Regions from separate parts of the Streptomyces sp. NPDC006476 genome, predicted to be linked through region 1. Evidence: riboswitches for the same ligand, from Rfam matches in the RefSeq annotation. Region 1 holds a riboswitch; the other holds the start of a gene.
The links. Region 1 has a riboswitch for cyclic di-AMP ahead of ABZZ74_RS36270 (M23 family metallopeptidase). Riboswitches for the same ligand answer to the same signal wherever they lie in the genome.
Positions count from the first base shown of each region.

Region 2: it holds a riboswitch for cyclic di-AMP, as region 1 does, so the genes downstream of both, ABZZ74_RS20135 (LysM peptidoglycan-binding domain-containing M23 family metallopeptidase) here and ABZZ74_RS36270 (M23 family metallopeptidase) in region 1, are expected to answer to the same signal.

Region 1 is NZ_JBEXPK010000044.1:21,986-26,190, forward strand. Features, by position in the region: gene ABZZ74_RS36265 (aldo/keto reductase) at 232-1,176, opposite strand; gene ABZZ74_RS36270 (M23 family metallopeptidase) at 1,274-2,296, opposite strand; cyclic di-AMP (ydaO/yuaA leader) riboswitch at 2,308-2,465, opposite strand; tRNA gene ABZZ74_RS36275 (tRNA-Met) at 2,711-2,784, opposite strand; gene ABZZ74_RS36280 (dihydrofolate reductase family protein) at 2,876-4,006, opposite strand; gene ABZZ74_RS36285 (MarR family transcriptional regulator) at 4,103-4,205, shown strand, end outside.
Region 2 is NZ_JBEXPK010000016.1:160,944-165,148, forward strand. Features, by position in the region: gene ABZZ74_RS20130 (SGNH/GDSL hydrolase family protein) at 1-543, opposite strand, end outside; gene ABZZ74_RS20135 (LysM peptidoglycan-binding domain-containing M23 family metallopeptidase) at 813-1,757, opposite strand; cyclic di-AMP (ydaO/yuaA leader) riboswitch at 1,762-1,920, opposite strand; gene ABZZ74_RS20140 (alpha-galactosidase) at 2,226-4,205, opposite strand, start outside.

The DNA.
Region 1 (4,205 bases):
GCGGACGTCGCTGCTGGAAGAGGCCGACGACGGACCAAGCCGACGGCAGAAGGAGCCGACAGCCGGTCCGGCGGAGGCATCGATCAGCAACATTCCGGCCGGCCCGCATCAAGCCGAGGCCTCCGCCACCGACACCCGCTCGGAATTCCTCAGACCGACACCCCCACCAAGCGGGCCGACCCCGGCAACCTCAGACCGACACCCCTACCAAGCTGGCCGCCCCCGGCATCCTCAGGCCGAAGCCTCCGTCAAGCGGCTGATCTCGGGGTCCGTCAACGTCACGTCGGCCACTCCCAGGAGGGCCGGGAGCTGGTCCACGGTGCGGGCGCTGGCGATGGGGGCCACCACCGTGGGCTGGGCCGCGAGCCAGGCCAGGGCGATCGTGGGGATCGGGGCGTCGTGGGCCTCGGCGATCTCGTCCAGCGCCTTGAGGACCCGCTGGCCGCGCTCCGTCTCCAGGTGCTTGGCGGCGCCGCCCGCGCGAGGGCTGTCGACCGTCGTGCCGGGGCGGTACTTGCCGGTGAGGAAGCCGGACGCCAGGGCGTAGTAGGGGACGGCGGCGAGGCCGTAGCGCGCGGCGAGGTCCTGCAGCGGTCCCTCGTAGGTGTCGCGGGAGACCAGGTTGTACTGCGGCTGCAGCGCCACGTACTTGGCGAGGCCCTCCCGGTCGGAGAACTCCAGGGACGCCGCGAGCCGTTCGGTGGAGATGTTGGACGCGCCGATCGCCCGCACCTTGCCCGCCGTCACCAGCTCGTCGAGCGCCCCGATGATCTCCTCGACGGGAATCTCCGGCTTATCGAAGTGCGTGTAGTACAGGTCGATGTAGTCCGTGTCGAGGCGGCGCAGCGAGGCGTCGGCGGCGGCCTTGATGTTGGCGGCCGACAGCCCCTGGTACTCGGGGTGCTGGCTCACCTTGGTCGCGATGACGACGTCGGACCGGTTGCCGCGGGCCTTGACCCACTTGCCGATGATCGTCTCGGACTCGCCGCCCTGGTTGCCGGGGACCCAGGCGGAGTAGCCGTCGGCGGTGTCGAGGAAGTTGCCGCCCGCGGCCGCGTAGGCGTCGAGGACGGCGAAGGACGTGGCCTCGTCGGCGGTCCAGCCGAAGACGTTGCCACCGAGGGAGAGCGGGAAGACCTCGAGGTCGGAGGAGCCGAGTTTGCGCAGAGAAGTCATGTGTATGGTCAACGCCCGCCCCGGAGATTCCTCTTCCGGAACGGCCGCAAACTTCCCGTAAACAATCGGAGGCGGCCGTTCCGGGGCGGTGCCGCTGTCAGGGGTTGAGGCCCTTGCTGCGCAGCCAGGTCATCGGGTCGATGCCGGTGGCCTGCCCGTTCGGGTGGACCTCGAGGTGCAGGTGCGCGCCGGTCACGTTGCCCGTGGCGCCGATCCGGCCGATGACGTCACCGGTGGCGACCTTCTGGCCGACGCTGACGCTGATCGAGGACTGGTGGCAGAACCACAGCTCGGTGCCGTCGTCGAGGGTGAGGATCGTGCGGTAGCCGTACGACCCCGCCCAGCCGGCCTCCGTGATGGTGCCGGAGTGGATGGCCTTGATGAGCGTGCCCGTCGGCGCGGCGAAGTCGAGGCCCGTGTGGTAGCCGGAGGACCACATGGAACCGGCCTGACCGAAGGTGCCGGTGATCGTGTAGGAGACGACCGGCAGCTTGTACTGCTTGGCGAGTTCGGCGAGCTTGGCGTCCTCGGCCGCCTTCTTGGCCGCCGCCTCCGCCTTCTCCTTGGCGGCCTGCGCCTTGGCCGCCGCGTCCTTCTCCGCCTTGGCGGCCGCATCGTCGATCTGCTTGGCGAGGGCCGCCTCGGTGGCCGACTGGGCCTTGCTGTCGAGCTGGACCTGCTGCGACTCGGCCTGCGCCATGATGCGGTCGCGCAGCGCCTCACCGGCGTCCCGGGCGCCCTGCTCGGTGTCCTTGGTGCTCACCCCGACGGCGCTGAGCGCGGTCGCGGAGCCCTTGGGCGCGTCGGAGCCAGCGTCGAACACATGGGCGACGGAGGCAAGGTCGGGCAGGGAGATGGACACCGGCGGCTTGCCGGTGTTGGCGCTGGCCATGCCGCCCGCGCCGACGGCGGCTATGACACCGACACCGAGAACCGTGGAGCTGCGGGCGAGTCCCCCGCCGCGCTGCCTGGAGACACGGTGCCGGCCGCGTACCGGGCGGAGGGACTCCTCGGTGGGGTTCCACTCCTCCCACTGGCCCTCGTCGTCGCTGGAGCCGAAGCCGAAGGGCCGGGTGCCCGGCACGAACGGGGCTGCCGGGGCAGGCGGGTTGGACGCCACGTGGGCGTGCTCCTTTCCTTCCTTCTCGCCTACCGGGTTAGCTGACGGGTTCGGAGCAGGAAGGTCTCCTACGCGCGTAAACCTGCCGTGGGTCCACGGCGGTTTCCGCGCGATTCACCCCAGGGTGGTGGTTCCCCGGTTCCCTTGCGGGATTCGGCGCGTGCGCACGGAGCCGCCTCTTGTGACGGCTGGGACGACCGCGCTGCGTTATCGAACGTTAATAGACCCGGGGTGGGGTTTCCAAGCAGTTCGGCTTGATCATTAAACGTTTTTGGCGCGGACGTTCGGGCCATGACCGGTGAAAATCGGGCGAGTTGACCTTGCCCCGGGTTCTGCATGGGGAGTGACGGTCAGGGAAACGGGAAACACCGAGGGCCGGAATCCAGTCACTGGACTCCGGCCCTCGGCCTTCAGTAGCGGGGACAGGATTTGAACCTGCGACCTCTGGGTTATGAGCCCAGCGAGCTACCGAGCTGCTCCACCCCGCGTCGTTGTGAGACCAGCATACGCCATCCGCGGGACGCCCAGCACCAGGGTTTCCGTCCGCCCCCGCGTCCGCCCCCGCTCCACCTGCGTTTTTCAGCCCGGCAGATGGGCGTTCGGCGCCTTCGCCCGCCCCTCGTACTCGGGCACTACGACCACCTCGACGCCCCGCGACGCCAGCAGACCGCTGCCGTCGGCGGCCTCCACGAACGTGTCCGGCTCCCGCCACGCGGTCACCACCCGCCGTACCCCCGCCTCCAGGATCAGCCGGGCGCACGGCTTGGGACGGGACGCGCGGTGGGCGCAGGGCTCCAGGCTGCTGTAGACCGTCGCGGTCGCGAGCCTCGGATCGGCCGGGTCGAGCTTGGCCAGGGCCGCCTCCTCCGCGTGGACCACGGGGTCGCCGGCCTCGCGGGAGTGGCCGCGGGCCAGCTCGGTGCCGTCTGCGGCGACGACCACCGCGCCGACGCTGAACGCGGTCCGCGAGGGCGGGCACTGGGCCGCCAGGTCGCAGGCGAGGCGGAGCCAATGGTGGTCGGCGGCGGAGGCCAGCGGGCCGGTGCCGGGGGCGGTGGGCTCGTAGCGCATGAGGACCACGTCCTCGATCCGCCGGCTCTCCACCAGCCTGAGCCGTCCGCCCTGGTAGCCGCCCGGGCCGAAGAGGCGGGGCGCGTCGGCGTCGCCCACGAACAGGGGGGCGAGCACGAGCTGGAGCTCGTCCGCGAGGCCCTGCTGGAGCAGTTGGGTGTGGATGCGCCCGCCGCCCTCGACCATGAGTCGCCGCACACCCCGGACGTCGTGCAGATGCTCCAGCAGCCGGCGCCAGTCGAGGTCGGGTCCGAGCGGGACGACGTCGGCGGCGATCCCGAGCGCGCGGGCCCGTTCGCCCCCCTTGTCGGTCGTGTAGACGACCTTGTCGCCGCCCGTGTGCCAGAACCTCGCCGCCGGATCCAGCTCGCCCGAGCCGCTGACGGTGACCTTGAGCGGGTACTCGGGCCGACCCGAGGCGACGCGGGCGGCGCGGCGCTCGGGCGAGTTGACCAGCAACCGCGGGTTGTCGGCGCGGATCGTGCCGGCGCCGACCAGAATGGCGTCGGCGGAGGCCCGTACCTCGTCGACGCGGTCGAAGTCGGCCGGGGACGACAGCAGCAGGCGCTCGGGTCCGGTGTCGTCGAGGTAGCCGTCGAGGGAGACGGCGGCGGACAGCAGGACGTACGGGTGGGGCATCGACGCGCTCCCCGGCTCGTGACGGACGGCACGCTCGGCACAAGGCGCTGAACGGCCACTCTTGGTTCAAGTTTGAAACAAACCTACACTGGTGGCATGACGACTCGCTGGCTCACCCCGAAGGAGCAGCGCGCCTGGCGCGCGTACATCGCGGCGACGTTCCTCGTCGAGGACGCGATCGACCGGCAGCTCCAGCAGG
Region 2 (4,205 bases), on a different contig from region 1:
GCGTGTGTGCCCCTCAGGCGAGAGGTGCAGCCGGTCGTCGTCCCAGGCCCTGCGGTCCTGCACGGTCTTGAGGGACCACAGGTCGAGCACGGGACAGCCGTACCGGTCGGCGATGGCCCGGACATGTCCGTTGTAGGTGGCGATCTTGCCGCGCAGATGCTTGAGCACGGGCACGCCACGAGTGTCGAAGCCGGTCGTCACCATGACGGTGCCGGCGGCCCCGGTGAGCCGGGCGACCGCACGCTCGAAGCGCTCGGCGACCTCGTCCGGGTCGGTGCCGGGCCGGATGATGTCGTTGCCGCCGGCACAGAAGGAGACCAGGTCCGGGGCGAGTTCCTCGGCCTGCGGAACCTGGTCCGCCACGATCTGGTCGAGCAGCTTGCCGCGCACGGCGAGGTTGGCGTAGGCGAAGTCGCCTTCGGGCCGCCGGTCCGCGAGCAGCACGGCGAACCGGTCCGCCCAGCCGACCATGGCTCCGTCGGGGCCGGGATCGCCGACGCCCTCGGTGAAGCTGTCCCCCACCGCGACGTACGACCCGATCACTGTCCTGCTGTCTCTGCTGTCACTTTTCGAATCGTCTGCCACGGCGGCCATGATTCACCTTCTAATGTGACCTACGCGACCGTAAGAAAGGGTTGACGGTCGGTGAGATAAGCCACGTCCAAAGGGTTGGGCAAGGCAGGAATAACTCTCGGATCGCCGATGTTGAGCGGTCGATCGCCGGACGGCGAAATCTCTGCAACACCGAAGGCCGGACCCGGGGATCGGGGTCCGGCCTTCGGCGGCGTGTGGGGCGCGCGGTCGGCGGGGGGTCAGCCGACGGCGACGCCCTTGGAACGGAGGTAGGCGACGGGGTCCACGTCGGAGCCGTAGTCCGGCGTGGTGCGGATCTCGAAGTGCAGGTGCGGGCCCGTCACGTTGCCGGTCGCACCGGAGAGACCCAGCTGCTGGCCCGCGCTCACGCTCTGGCCGACCGAGACGGAGATCTGGGAGAGGTGGCCGTACTGCGCGTAGTGGCCGTCGGCGAGTTTGATGACGACCTGGTTGCCGTACGCACCGCCCCATCCGGCGGTGACGACCGTGCCCGCGCCCACGGCCTTGACCGGGGTGCCGGTCGGGACGACGAAGTCGACGCCGGTGTGGTAGCCGCTGGACCACATGCTGCCGGCGACGTGGTAGCCGGTGCCGATGGTGCCGCCGGTCACCGGGAGGGTGAAGCCGGTGCTGGTCGACTCGGCGGCCTGGGTGGCCTTCGTCGCCTTCGTCGCCTTCGACACCTTCGACGCCTTCGACGCGGAGGAAGCGCTCGACGAGGCGGAGGAGGAGGCAGCGGAGGTGGAGGACTTGGTGGCGCCGGTCGTCGCCTTGCCGCCGAGGGTGAGCTTGAGGCCCGGGTGGATCAGCGACGGGTCGTCGCCGACGGCCTGGCGGTTGTCCGCGTACAGCTTCTGCCAGCCGCCCCGGACGTGCTGCTCGTCGGCGATCTTCGCGAGGTAGTCGCCGGCCCGGACCGAATAGGTGCGCACACCCGTGTTGTTGGCGTTCGCCTTCTTCTCGGTCGCCTTCTTCTCGGCGGCCGGAAGCGACTGGACGGTCTTTTCGGAAACCGACTGGGAAGCCGACTGCGCGGTGGCCGCGTGGGCTCCGGTGGCCCCTATGAGCGGGAGGGCGAGAGCGGCGCCGCCGGTTCCGGCGACGGCGATGGAACGGGTGAAGCGCTTGGGCTTCGGGCGGCGGTGCTTACCCTTCGCGGGCATGGCGAATTCCTCTCCGTCGCCTGCGAGGTGAGCTGTCGGGTGCGGGCTGGAGATGCCCGGCCGCGCTTTTCGGCGCGGCTTTACCCCTAGCCGTTCCGGAGACCGGAACAGGCGTCGTACCTGTGGGTCCCCCGCTCCTGCCGTTCACGGGTGAGTTGTGCGGGCTCCGGGCGGCGGCAGGATTGGGCGTCCGTCCGGATTGGTGGCGAACGTAAGCGACCAGGACGCAAAGGGACAAGCGGCGGTTCCCCGTGCATGCGTTTCTGCTGATCGACTGTGGGAATTCACGGTCACCCTCCGTGAATTACAGTTCCACCCCTTTGTCCAAAGCCCCTTGAAACCCTTATGAATTACGTGAACATGACGCGCCACGCACCGTCACGGATATGACGCTCCTCACGTGACGGTGCTCCAGCATTCCCCATTCCAGAGCGAGTTGGAATGAAGACACCAATTCGGACAGAAGACTCAGATGCCACGGAGTCGGATGACTTTCGCATCGAGGTCGCCGCGCAGCGCGGTGTCCAGCCCGTGATGCAGCAGTACGGCCCCACGGTGAATTTCGCCCGTTTCAGGGCATTCGTAGGAGGCTGTCGGGTCGAGTCCGCGCAGTCGCAGTGCCGGTACGGGCTCGCCGTAACTCTGTGCCTGGAGCCAGGCCAGGACGACCGACTCGTCGCCGCGCACGTACTGCACGGCGCTGAGCCCGCCCGTCGGGGGCCGCAGCCGGTGGAGGTCGCCGTGCTGCACCAGGGGCCGGATCTCCTTGTAGAGGCTCACCCAGTCACCGGCTTCGGCGAGCTCCTCCTCGGTCCACTGGGTGAGGTCTCCGCCGACGCCCAGCACACCCGCCATGGCGCTGACGAACCGGAAGCGCAGGGAGCTGACCCGGTCGTTGAGCTGGGTGTTGGGACTGTCGGTGACCCAGGCGGCCATCACACGCGCGGGGTGGATCTGGCTGAAGCCGTGCTGGATGGCGAGCCGGTCGAGCGGGTCGGTGTTGTCGGAGGTCCACACCTGGTCGGTACGGCTCATGATGCCGAGGTCGATCCGGCCGCCACCGCCCGAGCACGACTCGAAGACGACGTCCGGGTGGGCCGCCCGCAGCCGGTCCAGCAGCGCGTACAGCGCGCGGACGTGGTCGACCCACAGGCGCTGCGGGTAGGGGTCGCCGGGCCAGCCGGCGTCGGTGAAGCAGCGGTTGAAGTCCCACTTGACGTAGTCGACGGGGGCGCTGGACAGGAGCGTGTCGAGCTGCTGCCAGAGGTACTCCTGGACGTCCTCGCGGGCCAGGTTCAGTACGAGCTGGTTGCGGAACTCCGTGCGCCTGCGGCCCGGCTGGAACTGCACCCAGTCGGGGTGGGCGCGGTAGAGGTCGCTGTCCGGGTTCACCATCTCGGGCTCGACCCAGATGCCGAACTGCATACCGAGGGTGTGCACGTAGTCGGCGAGCGGCGCCAGGCCCTTGGGGAAGCGGTCGGGGTTGGGCGTCCAGTCGCCGAGCCCGGCACGGTCGCTGGTGCGCTTGCCGAACCAGCCGTCGTCGACGACGAACAGCTCGACGCCGATGGCGGCGGCCCGGCGGGCGAGCGCCCCCTGCTGCTCCTCGGAGATGTCGAACTCCGTGGCCTCCCAGGAGTTGAACAGCACCGGCCGGTCCCGGTCCGCGTCCGGGATGACGTAGGCGCGCTGGTAGGCGTGCCAGGCGCGGCTCGCGCCGCCGAAGCCGCCGTCGCTCCACAGCCCGGCGAAGACGGGGGTGGTGTACGACTCCCCCGCGCCCAGGAGCAGCAGCCCGGAGTCGTCGTACCCGGCGCCGCCGGTGATCTGCACCCGCGCGTCCGGGAGCTGCGCCACCGCGATCCGCCAGGAACCGGACCAGCCGAGCGCGCAGCCGTAGACCTCGCCGCGCTCCTCGGTGGCGTCGGTGTCGAGGGCGACCCAGGGCAGGTGCTGATGCCCGGTGTGGCCGCGGCGGCTGCCGATGACCTTCTCGCCGTGGGTGAGCGGCGCGGCGGTCAGCAGGGACTCGGCGGCCCAGCGGCCGTGCAGCTGGGAGAGCCGCCAGCCCTCGCGGTCGGGCAGCGTCCAGGTGGCGGCGTCGGCGCGCAGCAGCTCCAGGGGCGCCGGTCCCTCGTTGTCGAGGCTCACCCAGCGTTCCACGACGTCGTGCCGCATGCGGTAGTGCAGCGTGATGACGAGCCCGCCGTCACGGAAGCGCAGCCGCAGATGGTCGCCCTCCGCCTCGTGCGCCTCGAAGCGCCACTCGGTGCCGCGCCGCTCCTCGGTGCGCACGGACAGGGCGGGCCGCGCGAACCGGGGACCACCCTCGACCGGGTACTCCTCGCGGCCGTCCAGCGGCGACTCGAAGGGCCGGTAGACCGGCAGCGGGCGGACTGCGAGCGCCTCGGCGTCCGCGAGCGCGATCCGCGGGCCCCAGTGCAGGTG